DNA from 3 places in the Cohnella herbarum genome. Region 2 is predicted to be linked to each of the others. Evidence: riboswitches for the same ligand, from Rfam matches in the RefSeq annotation. Region 2 holds a riboswitch; each other region holds the start of a gene.

Region 1 (6,143 bases), 3.5 Mb from region 2:
GAAAAAAACGAAAAAAACCATTTTCAAATGCTTGACTTCATTTGCGAACCATGATAAATTATTACTTGTCGCTTTTGAAAAACAATTTTCCCTGATAGCTCAGTTGGTAGAGCACTCGACTGTTAATCGAGTTGTCACAGGTTCGAGTCCTGTTCGGGGAGCCATGGGGAGATACCCAAGTGGCTATAAGGGGCTCCTCTGCTAAGGGAGTAGACGTGTCATGCGTGCGAGGGTTCGAATCCCTCTCTCCCCGCCACCCATGTTCATTCAATAAGACGACTTGAAAGAGTCCACGGCTTAATGCCGGAGGGCTCTTTTTGATTTTAATCGCCAACCGCCAACCGCCAACCGCCAACCGCCAACCGCCAACCGCCAACCGCCAACCGCCAACCGCCAACCGCCAACCGCCAACCGCCAACCGCCAACCGCCAACCGCCAACCGCCAACCGCCAACCGCCAACCGCCAACCGCCAACCGCCAACCGCCAACCGCCAACCGCCAACCGCCAACCAACATCACCCTTTATCCGTCATCAATAACGGAATTCTCTTCCACTATGACACTCTCTTTCTAGCGCGATGTATTGTTTAACGGAACGAATTTCCGTTATTCTCTCAGGAGGTACAACAATATAATGCATTTTCGAATAATAACGGAAAAGCCTTCCGCTAACACATGAAAAAACGGACCCTACAATGCATATAACGGATCGGAATTCCGCTATCGATACACAAACACAACAACTTCGACTTCTAATGACAAAGGAGAAATATTGCGACAGTTTGAGAGGTGTTAAGACGACATCGCTGAGCTGGGAGCTGCGCACGGCGCGAAGCGGCGATAAATGTTCGACTAGGTTGTAAGAGAGAGTGGGGACACGGATTTGCGATTAAGGCGATACGAAGGTGTTATTTGATAGGTACATGAGAGTACGGAGGGAATAGGGTGATGCAGTAACGTTATTCCGGCAGAAGAGTGTAAAATTCGATGACTGGGCTAACAATAAGGTGATGCCAGGGTGTTATGCGCTGTGTGACGCGAGGATAAGGCAGCCATAAGATGATGGCTTAACGTTATTTCTGCAAGCCTTCGACACTGTTCATTTTCAATATCGCATCGAATTATGGGTGACCGAATCCACACCGATTGTGCCCAATATCTGAAGAATAACTCGTCTCAAAACTTGTCCGAAAAAAATGCCGAAAAAATGCTTGCACTCGCCATCCGATTCGGATATAATCATATTTGTCGTCTGAAACGGGTAACGCGAAATTACGAAATCGCAGACCGGAAATGGCCCCTTGGTCAAGCGGTTAAGACACCTCCCTTTCACGGAGGTAACAGGGGTTCGAATCCCCTAGGGGTCACCATGCGAGCCATTAGCTCAGTTGGTAGAGCACCTGACTTTTAATCAGGGTGTCGAAGGTTCGAGTCCTTCATGGCTCACCATTTATTTGCTCCGTAAGGCGTAAGCCGAATCGGGCGACAATTCAATAGTATGCGGTCGTGGCGGAATGGCAGACGCACCAGCTTGAGGGGCTGGCGGGAGCAATCTCGTGGAGGTTCGAGTCCTCTCGACCGCACCATACTTAATAAGTTCGAATCCCTGGTTGCCCGGGGATTTTTTTATTGTTCTTTTTCGGTATCGGAAAATAACGAGGGGTTCTTGCTTGGGCGGATATTAGATATTGCTACCAACTTCCTCTCCATACGTATTGTAGAGAAAAACGACGAGAGGTGGACGGGTGAGTGATGGCGAAAAGTAAAATAAAGACGACTATTCTAGCATTGCTTCTTCTGCTTCTCCTTGCGGCATGCGGCAATGCGGCCCCGACGGTGGAAGAAGCGCGAAGCGAATTGGAAACGGCGCTCGGCGAAATGAGAGATTGGGCAGGCCGGCAAGTGGACTCTTTGGACGGAGTGAACGAACGCGTCGCGGCATCAACCAAAGATATCGTTTCCTTATTCGGAGAATTGGACTATAAGCTGTCGTTCCGCGAAAATGGCATCGGGTTCACCAATTCGAACGGAGTCGAGGGAGTCGTCGGGATTCAAGGCAACCGGCTTGTGCTCGATGTAACGTACCCGGGCGGCAATGCAGAAGCCGTACACGCGGTTAACCGAGTCTTGACCGTGTTCTCCGGTAATAGCTGGGCAGAGGATCGGCTAACGGCGATTACGAACGGGAACGAGCCTCAAACGGTTCAACTGGATAACGGTTGGATCGAGACGGATGGGGAACTCGTCTATGTACACTTGGAAAACGCCATATTCTAAATAAGCGCACGCAACGATCTTTTCTCGGGATTGCACCGGGGAAGGATCGTTTTTTGCTTCAATAGGTTAGGTTTTTAGGAGTAGATGGAAAAGGAAGAATCGTCCTCATTGTCGAAAAGAAAGGTAGAAGTAAGAGTCAACCTAGAGGGGCGGCGCGGGGTTATGACGAAGAAACTGCATTACCTCGATCCTTCCGAGACGCTGGAGGACTTGCAGGAGTTTTATTTTCCGCCGTACATTACTTTAGCCCACATGTTCCACGCGCCGGAGGAGTGGTCGCTGAAACCGAGGGTCTTAAAGCAATATCAGCTTCAATACGTGGTGGAAGGTTATGCGGAGTACGTCATTGGCGGAATCCGGTATCATACGTCCAAGGGGGATTTGCTGTTCCAAGGCCCGGGAGAGGCGCATTACGTGAATACCGTTCCGGGGAAGCCGTATGTGTGCGTTTCGATTGTTTTTCATTTCGGGAGCGCGGAATTTCCGTTGCAGGATCTACTCGCGTTCGGCAGATCGGAAGCGGAGACTCCCCACGACATGGGGAATTATTCGGATCACTCGCTGGAAAATCGCCTATCGGAGCTCGTTCATTATTATCGTCAGCCGGGAACGTTGGCTAAGGTGAGATGTCAGCAGCTGCTCATGGGAATATTGCTCGCTTTATCCGAGGCGCGCCGCTCCAACGAGGCTGCTTCGGCGGTCAAAGAGTCTTCAGGAAGCGCCAAGCTCGTGCTCATCCGCAACTACATCGACAGTCGCCTGAGAAGCGGTTTCCGACATGAAGAATTAGAGCGACTGACCGGTTGGAGCCGTAATTACGTTATTACTCAGTTTAAGCAAGCCTTCGGCATGTCGCCGCTTCAATATTTGGTATGGATACGGCTGGAGAAGGCGAAGGGTCTGGCTCTCCAATCGGGGATGTCGTTTAGCGAGATCGCATCGGAAGTGGGGTATTCGGATATTCACGCGTTCGGGAAAATGTTCAAGCGGAAGACGGGGATGAACTTGAGCCAATTCGTCGCGACTTTGTATCGGGACACGCCTGACAGATAAGCGATCCGGTCCTCTATTCGTCCTCGCATTTACGGTGTAATTGGATCCGTAACGTATGAGAGGATTCTAATCTTTGGGAAGCAGGATTTACCGCATTTTTTTTGAATTTATATTACATAATGTAATTTAATATCTATTTATGCCGAATTCTCGATTGGAGAAACGGGAGAACCAAGTTGGGTGAATTAATCCTGCTGTCAAGGGATTATAGGGAACCTTCAACCGAACCCTTAAGCTAACCTCGTAGGCACCGAAGGAGAGTAGCAACATTGAAGAAGTTTGTCTTATCGTTGTTTAGCTTCGTCTTGGTTATTGCTTTTAGCGGGGGAAGCGTTTTCGCATCGCAGAACGATTTGAACAAAGCAATAGATGAAGTCGTAGGAACTCCTTACAAATGGGGGGGAACGACGACTAGCGGATTCGATTGCTCGGGATTTATTTTGTACATTTTTAATCAATATGAGACGAAGCTGCCTAGAACGTCTAGTTCCCAATCCAAAATCGGAGAGAAAGTCGAGAAAGACGATCTTCGTCTTGGGGACCTCGTATTTTTCAACACGAGCGGCAAAGGGGTTTCTCATGCGGGAATATATGTAGGCGACGGACAATTCGCCCACTCGTCGAGCAGCAAAGGCGTGCGGATTAGTAAGTTGTCGGATAAATACTACGCTAAGAGATATGTAACGGCTAGAAGAGTCGTCTCCGGCGAGAACTACGCGGATATGATCAATGAGGGTCACGAGAGCGAAGATGATTCTCAAGTGTTGGAAGAGTAGGCTGCGCGAGCGAAGTGATAAAACAATAATCACCCAACCACCCAATCCCCAGCAGAAGGGGATTGGGTGGTTTTTTTGGTTTTTAAATTATTGGCGACAACTCGAGAAAAAGATAGTTCTATCGCGATGTATTTCGTAACATCACCTAATTGGATTGAGAAAGGGAAATATTTACGCTGATATAGCAAGCTACCTTAAAAGGGGAAGGAGAAGAACGAGGAAGGAAAGCAAGCGAAAACCAAATTCGAGGAGGAAGGATTATGAGAAAAAAGCCTTTCGTTCAATTGCTTGCCTTAGCATTGCTATTCGTTGCAATCTTCCCGGCCGGCGGAGCAACGGTATCGGCGGATGAACCGCTGAACGTCTTCGTATTACCCATTCAAGGACAGACGGAGGTTTCCATTGAGAACGTACAGACCAAGTACCCTGATGTCGCATGGAGCACTTTGGATCGGCTCTATATTCCAGCCGGTAAATACAGGTATATCACGATCCGGAATTTGCCGCAGCGAAGCGCCAGTGATCCGTTAGTCATCACAAATTACGGAGGGCAGGTCCTCATTAACGAACAGGAGAGGCCGATGAATCAACGCCATGGTTATTCGCTGTGGCTTAGCGGTGGATCGAATTGGGTTCTGACCGGAGAATACGATCCGGTTCAACAGACGGGGCATCCGAGTTACGTTGGACATAAGAACGGAGGATACGGGGACTCGGAGGGCAGATATGGGATCGAAGTGACTCACACGAGGGATAGCGCCCTCAAGGTCGACAGCGCAACCGGCTTCGAGCTCTCGTATGTAGAGGTCGGGCATGCCGGATTTGCCGGACTCTTGATTAAGTCCGATAATCAGCCGCTTGCTAATATGGATGACGTTAAAATCCATGATCTGTACATTCACGATAACGAATCGGAAGGCGCGTATATCGGCAATACGAGCAAGGACTCGAACGCGCAGCACAAGTTTACGAATCTCCAATTCTATAATAACCGGATCGTCCGTTCCGGCACGGAAGGGCTGCAGCTTAGTCATTTAGGCGACGGGGCGGAAATCCATCACAACGTTATCCTGTTCAGCGCCCTCGACTGGAAGGATCCTTTCCAAATCTGGCAGGACGGAGCGTTCCAACTAACGGCCAGGGATGGCGATATCGACATCCATCATAATATCGTGATCGGAAGCGGCGGCGACCTGTTCAACGTGCATTTCCTTGCTAGGACGGCATCGCCCGGAAGCGAAATTCCCGCCCAAGGAGAAGTCTACGTTCACGATAACTACTTCTCTCATAGCAGAAGCTTTTTCTCCTATCTTAATAATCCAACTCCCCAGCAGAATACGACTTCCGGTTTACGGCTCGAGAATAACTTCATTAGCGGAATCCAGTTCCAGGCTAATGAAGTGAAGCTGACGGAGACGGATACGAATAAGTTGATCAACGCTCTCGCGCCGTCAAATCCGATCTCCATCAACGACAACGTGTACGAGGGAACCCGGACATTCATCGGCCCGTTGAACGCAGCTAACGGAGATCTGAACAACTATCACGCTTCAGGCAACGCGAACGCCGACGTCACCGACGTAGAATTCAGGGATCCGACCTTCTCTTCCGACTTCGATTACTCCTTGTTGGAGAGATGGACCTATAAATCTACCGCTTATAATGCCTTATATAATTTAACGCCGCCGAACGAGATCGCGATCACCTATAATGCCGGCGATTACGTCGTTCATGAGGGGAAAATGTATCAAAGTATCCAGACCCATGTCGCAACGGAAGCCAATGCGCCCGGTAACGCCTCGTATTGGACGGCGGTGCCTTGGATGACGGACGACTTGCGGCTGGCTTCGAGTTCGCCCCACCAGGGATTGGGCCTTCTTCCCGACGGCGGTGCTTCCGGAGACGTGATACCGCCTTCGGCCATCTCCGATCTGGCGGTAGCCTCCATCCAGAGCACGTCGCTTCGGCTGTCTTGGACGGTGCCCGGAGACGACGGCAACACGGGCGACGCGAAATATTACGATATACGCTACAGCG
Region 2 (6,143 bases):
GTAAACGAAGTATATGCCACGGGTCACAACAGCTTTACCGTTTCTCCGGACGGAGAGGAGGATTGGATCGTGTTCCATGCTCTTCCTTTTCCCGGCGCCGAGCTCGGCCTTCGCAACACGAGGGTTCAGAAATTCGGCTGGCGCCCGGACGGCAGACCGGATTTCGGAGTTCCTGTCGAAGACGCGCGGGATATTGCCGTGCCTTCGGGAGAATGATCTCATCGCGAGGAATACGGAATGAGAGTTTCGTAGGAGAGCAACTTATGAGAGTTTAGTTTGAGAGTTTCTTAACGTTCGTAGATTGTCGATAAACGGAGGGAATGAAATGAGGAAAAGGCTAAGAACGTTGCTTCTGCTTACTTTCGCATTGACTTTGTTATCTTCGGCGATCATGATCGCCCCGGCTCAAGCGGCTACGACGGGATCGGTCGTATACAGTAATCCGGCGGAACCCGAGCCGTATTATACGAGAGCGGTCAAGCTGAGCAACGGGGATATTCTCGCAACCTTCACGCGTAAGTTCCCAGGCAATACGAACTGGGTCGGCATGCAGCCGTTTCCTTTCTACAGGAGCACCGATAACGGTTTGACCTGGTCTCTCTACAGCGAGATCGATCCGAACAGTTTTGGTTTGAATAGGGATCAACAAGGCATGACCACGCTTTACGTGCTGCCGCAGCAAGTCGGGGCTTTACCGGCGGGGACGTTGTTGTTCGCATCGACGGATTGGGATAACAACGCTCCGTACACGATCCATATTTGGAGAAGCTCGGATAACGGCGCGACTTGGCAGCTGCATAGCAACTTGGCCGCGCGGGGAACGGCTGGGACGAAGCGGACTTGGGAGCCCGAATTCGCGGTCACCGCCGACGGCAGGCTGATCTGCTACTATTCCGATGAACGGCAACCGGGCTATAATCAGGCGATCGCGCAGGAGATTTCCAGCGACGGCGGACTGACTTGGGGCAATTACAGCATCATTATCGGCGACAATACGAATTGGGATTGGCGGCCGGGAATGCCCAGAGTCGTCCGTTCCAAGAACGGAACGTACTTCATGTTCTTCGAAATGCTGGGAGCGACTCCGAACTTCGCGGTCCGATTCAAAACTTCGACGGACGGCATCAACTGGGGCAGCCCTACGAATCTCGGGAACGTAGTCGGCACGGGAATCTACCGCGCGTCCCAGACTCCGGAAGTCGCTTTCGTCGACGACGGGAGCGCGAACGGCAGGTTCTACGTTCGCGGAATGACGGACGTCGTCTCTTCCGCCAATAAGATGTTCACTAGCGGCAATAACGGAGCTACGTGGACGCAAGTCGACGCGCCGCTGACGGTCAAGGGGAGCAATCAGAACACGCCTGCGGCCTGGAGCGGAACGCTTCTGCCTCTAGACCATTCGCTTCTGCTTGAACTCAACAGCGTCAAGGTAGGAAACCGGAACGAGATCAGGGCGAACGTCGCTCAGATGAATTTGGACTCCGCTCTCGCATCGGGCGCAACGTATAAGCTCATTAACCAAAACAACGGTCTCTTGCTGGATAACGCGGGCGGCGGCTCGCCTCCCGGAACGAAGGTCATTCAATGGGGAGATCTTAGCGCCGATACCCAATGGTGGCGGACGGATTATCGGAGCAACGGCTTCTTCAGGGTAATGAACGTGAACAATAATCTCGTCTTGGACGATCCTAACGGAGTTACGACACCGGGGACGAACGTCGTCTTGTGGACGGATAACTTCCTGGATACGCAACGATGGAAGTTCGCCTACAGAGGCAACGGTTATTACACGAGCATGAACGAACATAGCGGCTTGATGTTGGACAATGCCGGCGGGGGCGCGCTGCCCGGAACGAAAGTCATACAGTGGACGGCGAACGGTCTCGATACGCAGAATTGGAAGACGACGCGCGTCGACGTCGAAATTCCGGTGAATCAATTCGAAAGCTACAACATTCAAGGCAGCTTTATTCGCTTTAACGGCGGGCGGGGCAAACTCGACGGAGCCCAGTACGCCGCCGATTCCCAATGGAGAATCGTTCCCGGGCTGGCTAACGCGTCCGCGGTATCGATCGAATCGGTAACCGTCCCCGGCTATTATTTGAGACACCGGGACGGGAAAGTATGGCTGGAAGCGAACGACAATTCGACGTTGTTCAAGAACGACGCGACTTGGCACATTCGTTCCGGTTTCTCGAACGGTTGGGCGACATCCTTCGAGTCCTACAACATTTCCGGAGCCTTCATGAGGCACAGAGCCGGCTTGTTGGAAATTTCGTCGATCTCGAATGCTTTGGATCAGGCGGATGCGACGTTTTTCGTGAAATAAGGAGAAGAACGCTAGGTTATGAGAAACGGGAAGAGCCGGCTTGCGCCGCTCCTCCCGTTTTTTTTGTTTGCTACGCGCAGAGCAGAGTAGGCAAGTATAAGTCGCAAGAAGGAGAGGAACGGAATACGGTTAGGGGTGAAGGGAGTCGATGGGATGAGTTCATTGTATCCGATCTACGTCAATTACCCGATCGTTCCGAAACCGAGATTCGGAGGCGAGCTTCCGCGGCATACCCCCCTCTATGACGCCATCAACGGCAATCGATCCAGCTATGCGGAGCAGTTGCGTTCATTCGTTAAGCTGCGCGGACAGTTCGCGAGCATCGGCTTAGATCAGGACGTATTGAATCCGCAGCAGCCTTCCTGGCGCAACGAATGGTTTAGCGGCCTGGATGCGATCTCGTTATACGGTTTGTTGGCGACAACCGATCCGGCGCGATATTACGAGATCGGTTCGGGGTATTCGACCAAGTTCGCGAAGCGGGCGGCCGTCGATCACGGGTTGCGAACTTCCATCGTCTCCATCGACCCGTTCCCGCGGGACGAAATCGATGAATTGTGCGACGACGTGATCAGGAAGCCGTTGGAGAATACGGATATAAGCCTGTTCGAGGAACTAGAGGCGGGAGATATTTTGTTCGTGGACAGCAGCCATTACGTCTTTCAGAACTCCGACGCGAACATCGTGTTTTTGGAAATCATGCCTCGCCTGAAGCCGGGCGTACGGATTCATTTTCATGATATTTTCTTGCCGGACGACTATCCCGCATCTTGGTCCCACCGCTTCTACAACGAACAATACATGCTGGCTGCTTACTTGCTGGCTCAGGGCGCAAACCCGGCATTCCGCGTAACTTTTCCTAGTCATTTCATCTCCCAAGACGCGGAATTGCTGAGTATCTTGCAACCGATTGAAGAGGAGTTGCGTCCCGGAGGGATATCGATGAGCGGAGGTTCGTTCTGGCTAAGCAAAAATTGATCGCCGAGTCATTCGTTCGATAGCTCTCGGTAAATTTGGCGCAAGCGGAAGGAAACGGAAGAGAATGACGGGCAATTCGAAGATGGACACGTAAGTATGCGACCCGAATGCCGAATTTGTCGTAAATCGACGATTAAAGTCGTTCTAGGACGTTTTACAACCCTATAGGGAACAGGTACCATTAGACTCATCATGGTTCGTTCAAACGAACAACGCTTAATCCTTGCGGAAACGACAAGGAGCGGGGGATCCAACGGAACGCAAGCACATCCGAGTATCCGGGTGTCCGAACGTTCAAGGGGTGAATCATCAGGTTCCGTTATAGGAATCTGAAGTAGGGCGACTCTCTTGCCCGAATCCGGCAGCTAACCTCGTAAGCGCAATAGAGAGGTAACGAGTATCGTGTAGAGATGCGGTCGTTTAGCCGTTTCTTAGCTGTATTGCAGAAGCCACGAGAAGAATCCTCTTCGCGCAGGCTTCTTTTTTGTTGTCCTTTTTTAACCTCGAGAAAATTAGGGAAAGGAGATATTCCCATGAATAACTTGGAGATTCGAAGATTGACTTATATTTATATCGTTGCGGCGCTTACGTGCCAAATGAGCGTGGATTATCTCGTCATGGATTGGTCCGCCGGGGATTGGCGCGAGATAGGGACAAGACTGTCGGCAAGCGTAGTGACGGTCTTATCCGTATCGTTTACCTTTACCTCTTTTGCCATGTTGAAGATGGACAAACTCCGTCAATCGGAGGCGGCAGAGCGGGAGAAGCAAACGGAGGAGATCCGCACGACCGTAGATTTGATCAAGGACGGTTATTATGAAACGGACGAGGAAGGCAGGATTGTCTTCTTTAATGCGGCACTGTGCGAAATTCTGGGGGTAGCCCGGATAGATTTGCTTGGCAAGCCTTATACGAAGTTCATTCCTATAAATGGCTCGGAGTGGGAAGTGATCATGCCGGATGGAACGAAGAAGATCGTAGAGAATTCCATCGCGCGGATAAGGGCGATGGAAGACGAAGGTCCGGAAGGTTTCCGCGGGATCATCAGAAATAAACGGTTGCCTCTATAGTAGACGGGGTTGTCGAAATAAGGAAAATCGGCTCTTTTTCCCGAGGGGCTCGTATGGTTTAATGGAAGAGTACATATTTGATCGATCTTGCGAAGGGAGACTGAGCATGACGCAACGATTACGAATCGCGATGCAGCTTACGCTCGCGTCCGCGCTCGTTGGTTTAACCGCATGCGGCAACGGTTCGAAAGAGACGTCGAACCTGCCGGTCGAGACGGCGGCGCCGACGGCCAGCGCATCCGAGTCGGCTAGCGAAACCGCAACGGCGCCTACTGCGGCCTTCTTGGCTCCGTTAACGGGGTTGCCCGCGGAGAGCGAAGTATCGAACAGGCCGTTCGCGGTCATGATCAATAACCTTAAGCCCGCCCGGCCGCAATCGGGACTCACGCAGGCGGATATCGTATGGGAGCTGCTTGCGGAAGGAGGAATAACGCGTTTCGCAGCCGTGTTCCAAAGCAAGGAATTCACCGATCCGATCGGACCGATCCGAAGCATTCGTCCTTATTTCATCCAAGTAGGCGAATTTTATAGCGGGGTGCTCGTACACGCCGGAGCTAGCAACGATGCGTTCGCGATCCTTCAGCGACAGCATAAGGAAGACTTAGACGAAATCACGAACGCCGGCGCTTACTTCTATCGGGACAAGTCCCGCAAGGCTCCTCATAACGTTTATTCGACGTTGGAGCAGCTCCGGGCAGGCGCCGAGAAACGCAAATACAGCAATACGGCGACGATGCCGCTCCTGAGTTTTAACTCTGCGCCAACGCAGCTCGCGACGGCTGCGGCAGCGACTCAGATCGACATCAAGTTTATGTTGTCGGACTACAAAGTTTCTTATGCTTACGATAGCGTGAAAGCGGTCTATTCCCGTTCTATTAACGGCGAGCCCCACATCGACAAAAACAACGATCAGCAGTTGACCGCAACGAACCTGGTTGTACTCTCGGCCAAACACGATATCAAGGACGATGTCGGCCGGCTGGTCGTCGATCTGAACAGCGGCGGCAAAGCGATCTTGTTCCAGAACGGCAAGGCGATCCCGTGCGAGTGGGAGCGTAAGGAGGGAGACGTCATCCGTCTCGTGAAGGACGGACAAGAGCTGCCGTTCCTGCCGGGCGTAACCTACTATCATGTCGTACCGAATTCAACCGCGTTGGATCAGCACGTGACTTATCAATAAGCCGGCGATTCCACATCGGCAGACGAAGGGATTGTTCCGCGACCATGCGAATGGGATAGCGGAAATCCCTTTTTCCGTTTACGTACTTAATATCGATTAGAAACATTCACCGTTTTTCGACGGAAATATTCGCAAAAAACGGCAAAATTAGATGTATCCGAACGGAGTAGCAATGCCATTTATGGGTCAAACTTAAAAAAAGTGTCACAAGTGCCGTTTGGGGGACTATACAAAGCCTGTACGCCCTGTGATAAAATAAATAAGTTAACGCCATGTAATCGGGACGTTATCGGATTGTAAATTTATAAGCCATATACATGGGAAAGAAGGGCTATCCGTGTTTCGGAAGAAAAAAGATATCTTTTTTATGACGTTGGAGGAAATGGCGGACATCATCTATGAAACGGTTGACCGTTTCGCCACGGCCGTCAACGGGGATTTACCGGATGTAGCTTCGTTCGCCAAGGAAATGAAGGAATTCGAACACAAAGGCGATAAGTACACCCATGTTATTCTGACCGAACTGAACAAGACGTTCATCACGCCGATCGAACGGGAAGATATTATGGAATTGATTAAGAAGCTG
Region 3 (6,143 bases), 1.9 Mb from region 2:
CCGGAAGAAGCGGATAGTCGGGCTGTTTGGATGCGTCGAACATATCTTTGCCGCCCATCATGTTCATGTCCCAACGCGGGCAAGTAGTTACGATTTCGATACGTACGGTGACTTGGTCTTCTTGCGGATCCGTCAACGGAGTTTCTATAATCTCGAATGTATTCTTGCCGATGATCTGCAGGGCTTTTATGAAAATTCGCCTTCTTTCATTTTCGAGTAGTGTGTTTCATTGGTTTAAGTGTACAATAGGGAAGGAGGTAAGTATTTGCACAGTATCGTCCTTATTAATATTTAATTTTTCTTGTTTTATAACGTTATTTTAAAATAAATCATGATATCGTTTGAACGTAATTGACATTATTATCGGGAGGTCGAAGATGGAAATCAGATACTGCGGAGCAGGGACGATATCGCAGTCGGCCGAAGCGCCGGGAGGAGGCATGCATCCATCGTGTTATGAAATTCTTTATATTACCGGAGGAAAGGTCAAGTTCAAGTGGCGAGGAAACGTCTGCGAGGCGGAAGCGCCGGCCGTGTTCATTCTACCCAACTCTACCCCGCATGAGCTGGAGAGCTTGGCAGCCGAAGCCAAATTCCGATTTCTGGAACTCGAGGATCCGGAAGAGTTCCCGTTCTCCAACGAGCAAGTGGATGATTGGAATTTCATGCAAGCCCGCAAGGATATCTATTCTAAAATCGTGCTCGCGTCTTCGGTCATTCAGTCGCTAGACTTCGTCTATCATCTCCAATCGACGGGTCTTGCCGAACAAGACTCGAATCTCGGAGAAGTATGCTTGCTTGAAATTCGGAAGACGTATAAGCTGATCGCCCATATTCTGGGGGCGTCAGGGGGCGGAAACGTCGCGGTCGATCGCAAGATCAAGCACAAATCCCGCGCCGCGGTCGACTTGCTGATCGATTATTTGGATTGGCGGTACAAAGAGAACGTTACGTTGGAGACGCTTGCGGAAATCGTCGCCCTGGATCCCTCTTATCTCGTGAGGCTGTTCAAGAAACATATGAACATGACGCCGTTCGAATATCTCAGGGATCTTCGCCTTAGAGCCGCGGCCAGTTATTTGTCCGGAAGCGATATGCCGATCAGCTCCATCGTTCAGGAGACGGGATTTAACAGCGTTCATCATTTTACGAGGCTGTTCAAGAGTCATTACGGTCAAAGTCCCGCCGAATGGCGCAAGCAGTTGAAATCGCAGGAGCTTATGGCGTGAGGGAGGGGATGCCGATGAGAAGAACATGGATGATTTGGATATAGGTATAAAACAAAGAGGCTGTCTCAACGGTCAATGAAGACCTGCCGAGTCAGCCTCTTACTATAATGCGAATGTTACTGCGCTGCAGCTACCTCTGCGACTTGCTCGGTAGCCACTTTCTCGTACGTTCCATCGCTCATGACGCGACGGGCGCCGAGATAACGCTTGGCGTAGTAAGATTCATCCAAGGATGTAATCGTAACGCCTTTGGATGCCGCATGGGCAAATTTGTTGTTGCCAACGTAAATCCCGACATGAGAGACGCCGCTGCCGCTCGTATTGAAGAATACGAGATCGCCTGCGCGAAGTTCATCGTCGGCAATTTTGGTTGCCTTTTCCCAGCTGAACATATCCCGCGAAGAACGGGGCAAATCGATGCCGAGTTCGTTGAAGACGTACCCCGTAAAGCCGGAGCAGTCGAATCCGCTCGTTGTCGTTCCGCCGTACTTGTAGTCAGTTCCGATGAGCGGTGCAACCGATTTGTCTAGCTTGGAGTCTGCGAATGCGCTGCCTACCTGGAAAGCTAGGAGTACTGCTAAGGAAAACATGAACATAGACACTTTGCGCAAAACCGGTGACTCCTTCCAATGCCTACGAGGTTAGCTGGAGGGTTCGGTAGAAGGTTCCCCTATGGCTCGTATGAAGCAAAGCCAATTCACCCGTGTTGATGGTTCCCCCGTTCCCCGTTGTGCGGGAACTCGGCAATTTTTGATTACTTAGACTTATATATTCGGGTTTCGTGACGAATTTCCTGCATCTGCTAAATGAGAATTCCTTAATCTGGAGTGAAAAACTCGGGATTGATCTCCTCCTTTAGTCTCAATTTATCCCGCCGATAATAACGCCAAACCCCGGCCGCGGCCTCGAAAGGCGCAACCGGGGAATGTCCCGTGTCATCTATTGTCGAAGGGGACAAGAGGGGCTTACGACTTCGTATTGCACCATACTTGATACTGCGAAGCGGAAGTCCACAGCTTAAGCAAGGCGCGAACGAAGTGGAAAGCTTGGTGCAGCGCTACGGCGAGAAAGCCTGACCAGAGGAAGGATACGGCCCATGCCGTCGCGGACACTGCCAATCCGATGCCGAGCAAGATGAAGGTAATTCCCAGAAGAGGGAACGCCCGGCGAAGCGCCAAACTCAGGCCCTTAAAGATTCCTTCCCGCGAAACCGCCCCGAACTGCATGAATTGAAACAGCAGATGAACAATAAATCCGAACGCCAGCCACGCGGCGGCATAGGGTAGCATTTCCTGAAGCCAAGCGGATAAGGAGGGCTCCGAGAGAAACCGATCTTCGGCTAACGGCAGCAGCCATGCGGCGGGTAGCAGAATGAGCCCGTTCTCTATCCAGTAGAGCAGCGTTACCGGCTTCCAAGTCCTTCGCATTCCGGACAATACGCGGGTTCCTTCTCCTTCCAGGGCGTGGTGGAAGGAGTAATAAACGCCGGCGTTGAGCAGGGGCGTGAGAACCATCCGCATGAGCAGCAGCCCGCCTAACATCCAGAGAACCTCGTTCACGAGATCGGTCTTGAGCAGGCGGAATTGAGCTTCGATGAGGAACAGATGGGTCGCGTCGGAGTTTGGATGATCCGCGGGGTAACGGGCTAACACCGGCGTTACGACCGAATCGACGAACCGGTAAAGGAAAAATCCCCACAACAAGCGATAGAGAAATAGGAGAACCAATACATACTTATGCCGAACGGTCATGTCCCATCCCATTTTTAATAATCGACGCATCCCTTAGTCACCTCACCACACCATTGTTCCGAACAGTCCTTCGATGATTTGAGTTATGCCGGTCGCTATTCGCGAGCGTTCCTGTTGGGGGACTTCGGCCTTGAGATAGTTGTTATATCTGCGGTTATCGAGAACGACGTTCATGCTAGGATCGATGGCCGCGTAAGTTAACGGCGTAGCGGAAAAGAGCTGTAACTGGACGTGGGTCTGCACGCCGTCCCATTTTTTGCGAATGGATTGCCCGTCTTGGAACTTGAGCCAGATCGAGACCGGCTGCGGGCTGCCGCCGTATCGCTTCAGAAGCACGAGGCTTTCGTAACCTTCGCTAGTCTTGCGCGTGTTGATGTTATCGATCGCGTAATCGGTCATCTCTCCATGCTGGACGTAGGCTTGGAAGAAGTCGGTCCACTTCGTCTTCGTTACGGATTCCACGACCTTCTGGAAGTCCGAGGAAGAAGGGTGCTTGAATTTGTAATTCTGAAAATAAGTCCGCAAAATCTTGCTCATCGTTTTGTCGCCGACTTGACGCTCCAAGGAAGAAAGTACGAGCTTGCCGCGCAAGTAGACGTTCTCGGCGTACCTATCCGAGGAACTATAGCGCCAAGAGGACTGATGAAGCGGCTCCGGATGGGTCATATAGCTGGCTTCGATCGGCAGATTGGGAACGACGCCATAGATGCTGGCCATCAATTTATCTTCGGTATACGAAGTAAAGCCTTCGTCGAGCCAAGCTTCTTCGAATTCATTGGAGGCAACCAGCCCGTACCAGTACTGATGGGCGATCTCGTGGACTAGCGTGCGCTCCAGATCGTATCCGGGATTGTCGTCCCGCGCGGCCGCGGCGGTAACGAGCGTCGGATACTCCATGCCTCCGGCTCCATTGCCGTCCTTCGGAGGAACGACGATGGATAACGTGGAGTATGGATATTCTCCATACCATTGTCCAAGCTTGGCTAGGGCGGATTTCGCCGCATGCATGTAACGATCCTTCAAGTCCTTGTGGAGCGGGTCAAGGAATAGCTTGATCCGCACGCCGGGAACCCCGGGGGAAGAGAAGGAGTCTTCCACGTACTCGAATACGGGAGAGGCGGACCAAGCGAAGTCATGGACGTCGTCGGCGTAAAATTGGAAGCTTTTGCGTCCGCCGGATAGGACGGGCGCCTTCGTTTGGAAACCCGTCGCCGCAATCTTATAGGTTTCGGGAACATCGATGCGGACGCTGTAGATACCGAAGTCCGAGTAGAATTCCGAATTGCCGTGGTATTGATGCAAATTCCAGCCTTCGGTCGTTCGCCCCCGCATGCCGACCGTCTCGTACACGGCGACTTTCGGGAACCATTGTCCCGCCATGACGAAATCGCCGGCTTTGCCCATTCTCGCGAATACATCCGGAAGCTTAACGGTGAAGTTCATTCGCAACGTGATGCTGGATCCGGGATTAAGCGGCTCCGGCAGTCGGAAGGAAACCAACGTCCGGTCGCTCTTGTTGCCATCGTCCGGCTGAACGTAATGGAGGCGGGGGAGAAGCGTTTCTCCTTGCTCCGTCGTCAAAGCAGTAAGCGCCATGCTTCCATAGCTTCCTTCTTTCATTTTGTCGCCGCGCAGTTGCCCCTTGGATTCTTTGATGAAGGTGCTGCCGGGTGAAAATGCGTTCGGATAGAGATGTAAATAGAAGTCCGACACGGGTTTGCGGCCGGGATTTTTCCAGGTCACGATTTGTTCGCCGGACAGACTTCCGTTCTGGTCATCGAGAGAAACGGAGATGTGATACTCCGTTATTCGATCGCTGAGGACAACGGCTTTCGGTTGTTGGGGAGCGTCGGGTCCCGGATCGGCCTTAGGCTGCGCCGAAGAAGGCGTAGCCGTTACCGGGAGCTCGGACGACGAGGAAGCGGGCAAAGCATATTGGTCTACCCAAGCGTCGGCAAACCCGAATCGAACAGACATAATAAGTACAGCAGCGGCAGCGACGAAAAGTAACATTCGCAGCGAACGGCGCTTAGGCATACGGATAACCCTCCCGTTGACAAGCATCTACGAGATATATATGTGGGTTGTCCGCGGATTATATCTTCGTATCGCAAGGAAAGTGGGATAAGCCGTAAGAATATTGCTGAAGCGTCAGACGCCGTTTCGCGTCGGGTACGGGAAAGAGGCGGCGCGGGATTTATCCGCTCCGCCTCTTTCGTTATCCGTTCGCGATCGAAATCATGCGATCGTTACGCAAGCAATGGGGTCGCTTCGCCATTGAAGATAAGCGTTAACCGGTGAAGCGCGCGGGTACAGCCGACGTACAGCAGCTTGGCATCTTGCGGCGTCAGCGCGTATTGGCTGTCATTGGCGTTGGCGATGAGCACGGCATCGAACTCGAGGCCTTTGGCCAAATAGACGGGGACGATCGTCACGCCGCCGCGATATTGGGTTTGCCCTTCGCTGATCAGATTCGCTTCGATTCCGGCTTTCGTCATCGCTTCATGCAAGCTCGAGCATTCCTCGTCCGTTCGTCCGATGATCGCGATCGTCTGCATGCCGCGATCTCGATTATCCCGAATGAAAGTATCGATAAAAGGAATTTTATCGCCCGCGGCGTTCAGCCGTACGACGTCGACGGGATCCCCGCTTCGGAATACGGGTACGGCAGGCGGCAGCCCGGTGTCCGTATGAGGGAGAATCCGATTGGCGAACTCGATAATTTCCAGCGTGGAACGGTAGCTCTGCTTTAATACATGATAGGAAGGATACTCTTCCGCGAATACCGCGGATATCTCTTCCCAACGTTGGACGCCGCGGTAAGCATGAATGCCTTGCGCTAAATCTCCGAGAATCGTGAAGGAGGGTTCGTTCATGAACGTGTTCAAGAGCGCGATCTGGAACGGCGAAACGTCCTGCGCCTCATCCACGACGACGTGGTCGAAAACAAGTTTCTCCGCGCCGTTGAGCACGTAATGAATCCACGCGAGGGCGGTCAAATCTTCGGGTTGGACGAAGCCTTTTTTCAGATAGCTTCGCGTTCCCTCGAGTACCTTCTTCGGAATCTCGTCAGATGTTCCTGAAGCGAACACGTCCTGATAGAAGGTTAGAGCGTCGGCTTTCGGAAGCTTGTTCGAATAAGCGCGAAGCCGCTGTTTGCCCG

What was found. Region 2 has a riboswitch for cyclic di-AMP ahead of HH215_RS17225 (PAS domain S-box protein). Riboswitches for the same ligand answer to the same signal wherever they lie in the genome.
Region 1: it holds a riboswitch for cyclic di-AMP, as region 2 does, so the genes downstream of both, HH215_RS31825 (C40 family peptidase) here and HH215_RS17225 (PAS domain S-box protein) in region 2, are expected to answer to the same signal.
Region 3: it holds a riboswitch for cyclic di-AMP, as region 2 does, so the genes downstream of both, HH215_RS25335 (C40 family peptidase) here and HH215_RS17225 (PAS domain S-box protein) in region 2, are expected to answer to the same signal.

The regions. Positions count from the first base shown of each region.
Region 1 covers NZ_CP051680.1:7,568,758-7,574,900, forward strand. The annotation lists tRNA gene HH215_RS31785 (tRNA-Asn) at 89-164, shown strand; tRNA gene HH215_RS31790 (tRNA-Ser) at 166-256, shown strand; gene HH215_RS31795 (hypothetical protein) at 324-509, opposite strand; tRNA gene HH215_RS31800 (tRNA-Glu) at 1,296-1,370, shown strand; tRNA gene HH215_RS31805 (tRNA-Lys) at 1,374-1,449, shown strand; tRNA gene HH215_RS31810 (tRNA-Leu) at 1,501-1,586, shown strand; gene HH215_RS31815 (hypothetical protein) at 1,750-2,277, shown strand; gene HH215_RS31820 (helix-turn-helix domain-containing protein) at 2,440-3,330, shown strand; cyclic di-AMP (ydaO/yuaA leader) riboswitch at 3,461-3,596, shown strand; gene HH215_RS31825 (C40 family peptidase) at 3,600-4,106, shown strand; gene HH215_RS31830 (discoidin domain-containing protein) at 4,367-6,143, shown strand, end outside.
Region 2 covers NZ_CP051680.1:4,029,698-4,035,840, reverse strand. The annotation lists gene HH215_RS17240 (glycoside hydrolase family 43 protein) at 1-216, shown strand, start outside; gene HH215_RS17235 (AbfB domain-containing protein) at 326-2,329, shown strand; gene HH215_RS17230 (class I SAM-dependent methyltransferase) at 2,483-3,307, shown strand; cyclic di-AMP (ydaO/yuaA leader) riboswitch at 3,511-3,702, shown strand; gene HH215_RS17225 (PAS domain S-box protein) at 3,841-4,377, shown strand; gene HH215_RS17220 (DUF3048 domain-containing protein) at 4,484-5,557, shown strand; gene HH215_RS17215 (DUF47 domain-containing protein) at 5,895-6,143, shown strand, end outside.
Region 3 covers NZ_CP051680.1:5,939,570-5,945,712, forward strand. The annotation lists gene HH215_RS25325 (alcohol dehydrogenase catalytic domain-containing protein) at 1-136, opposite strand, end outside; gene HH215_RS25330 (helix-turn-helix domain-containing protein) at 378-1,229, shown strand; gene HH215_RS25335 (C40 family peptidase) at 1,346-1,840, opposite strand; cyclic di-AMP (ydaO/yuaA leader) riboswitch at 1,845-1,985, opposite strand; gene HH215_RS25340 (hypothetical protein) at 2,195-3,010, opposite strand; gene HH215_RS25345 (M1 family metallopeptidase) at 3,023-5,017, opposite strand; gene HH215_RS25350 (HelD family protein) at 5,230-6,143, opposite strand, start outside.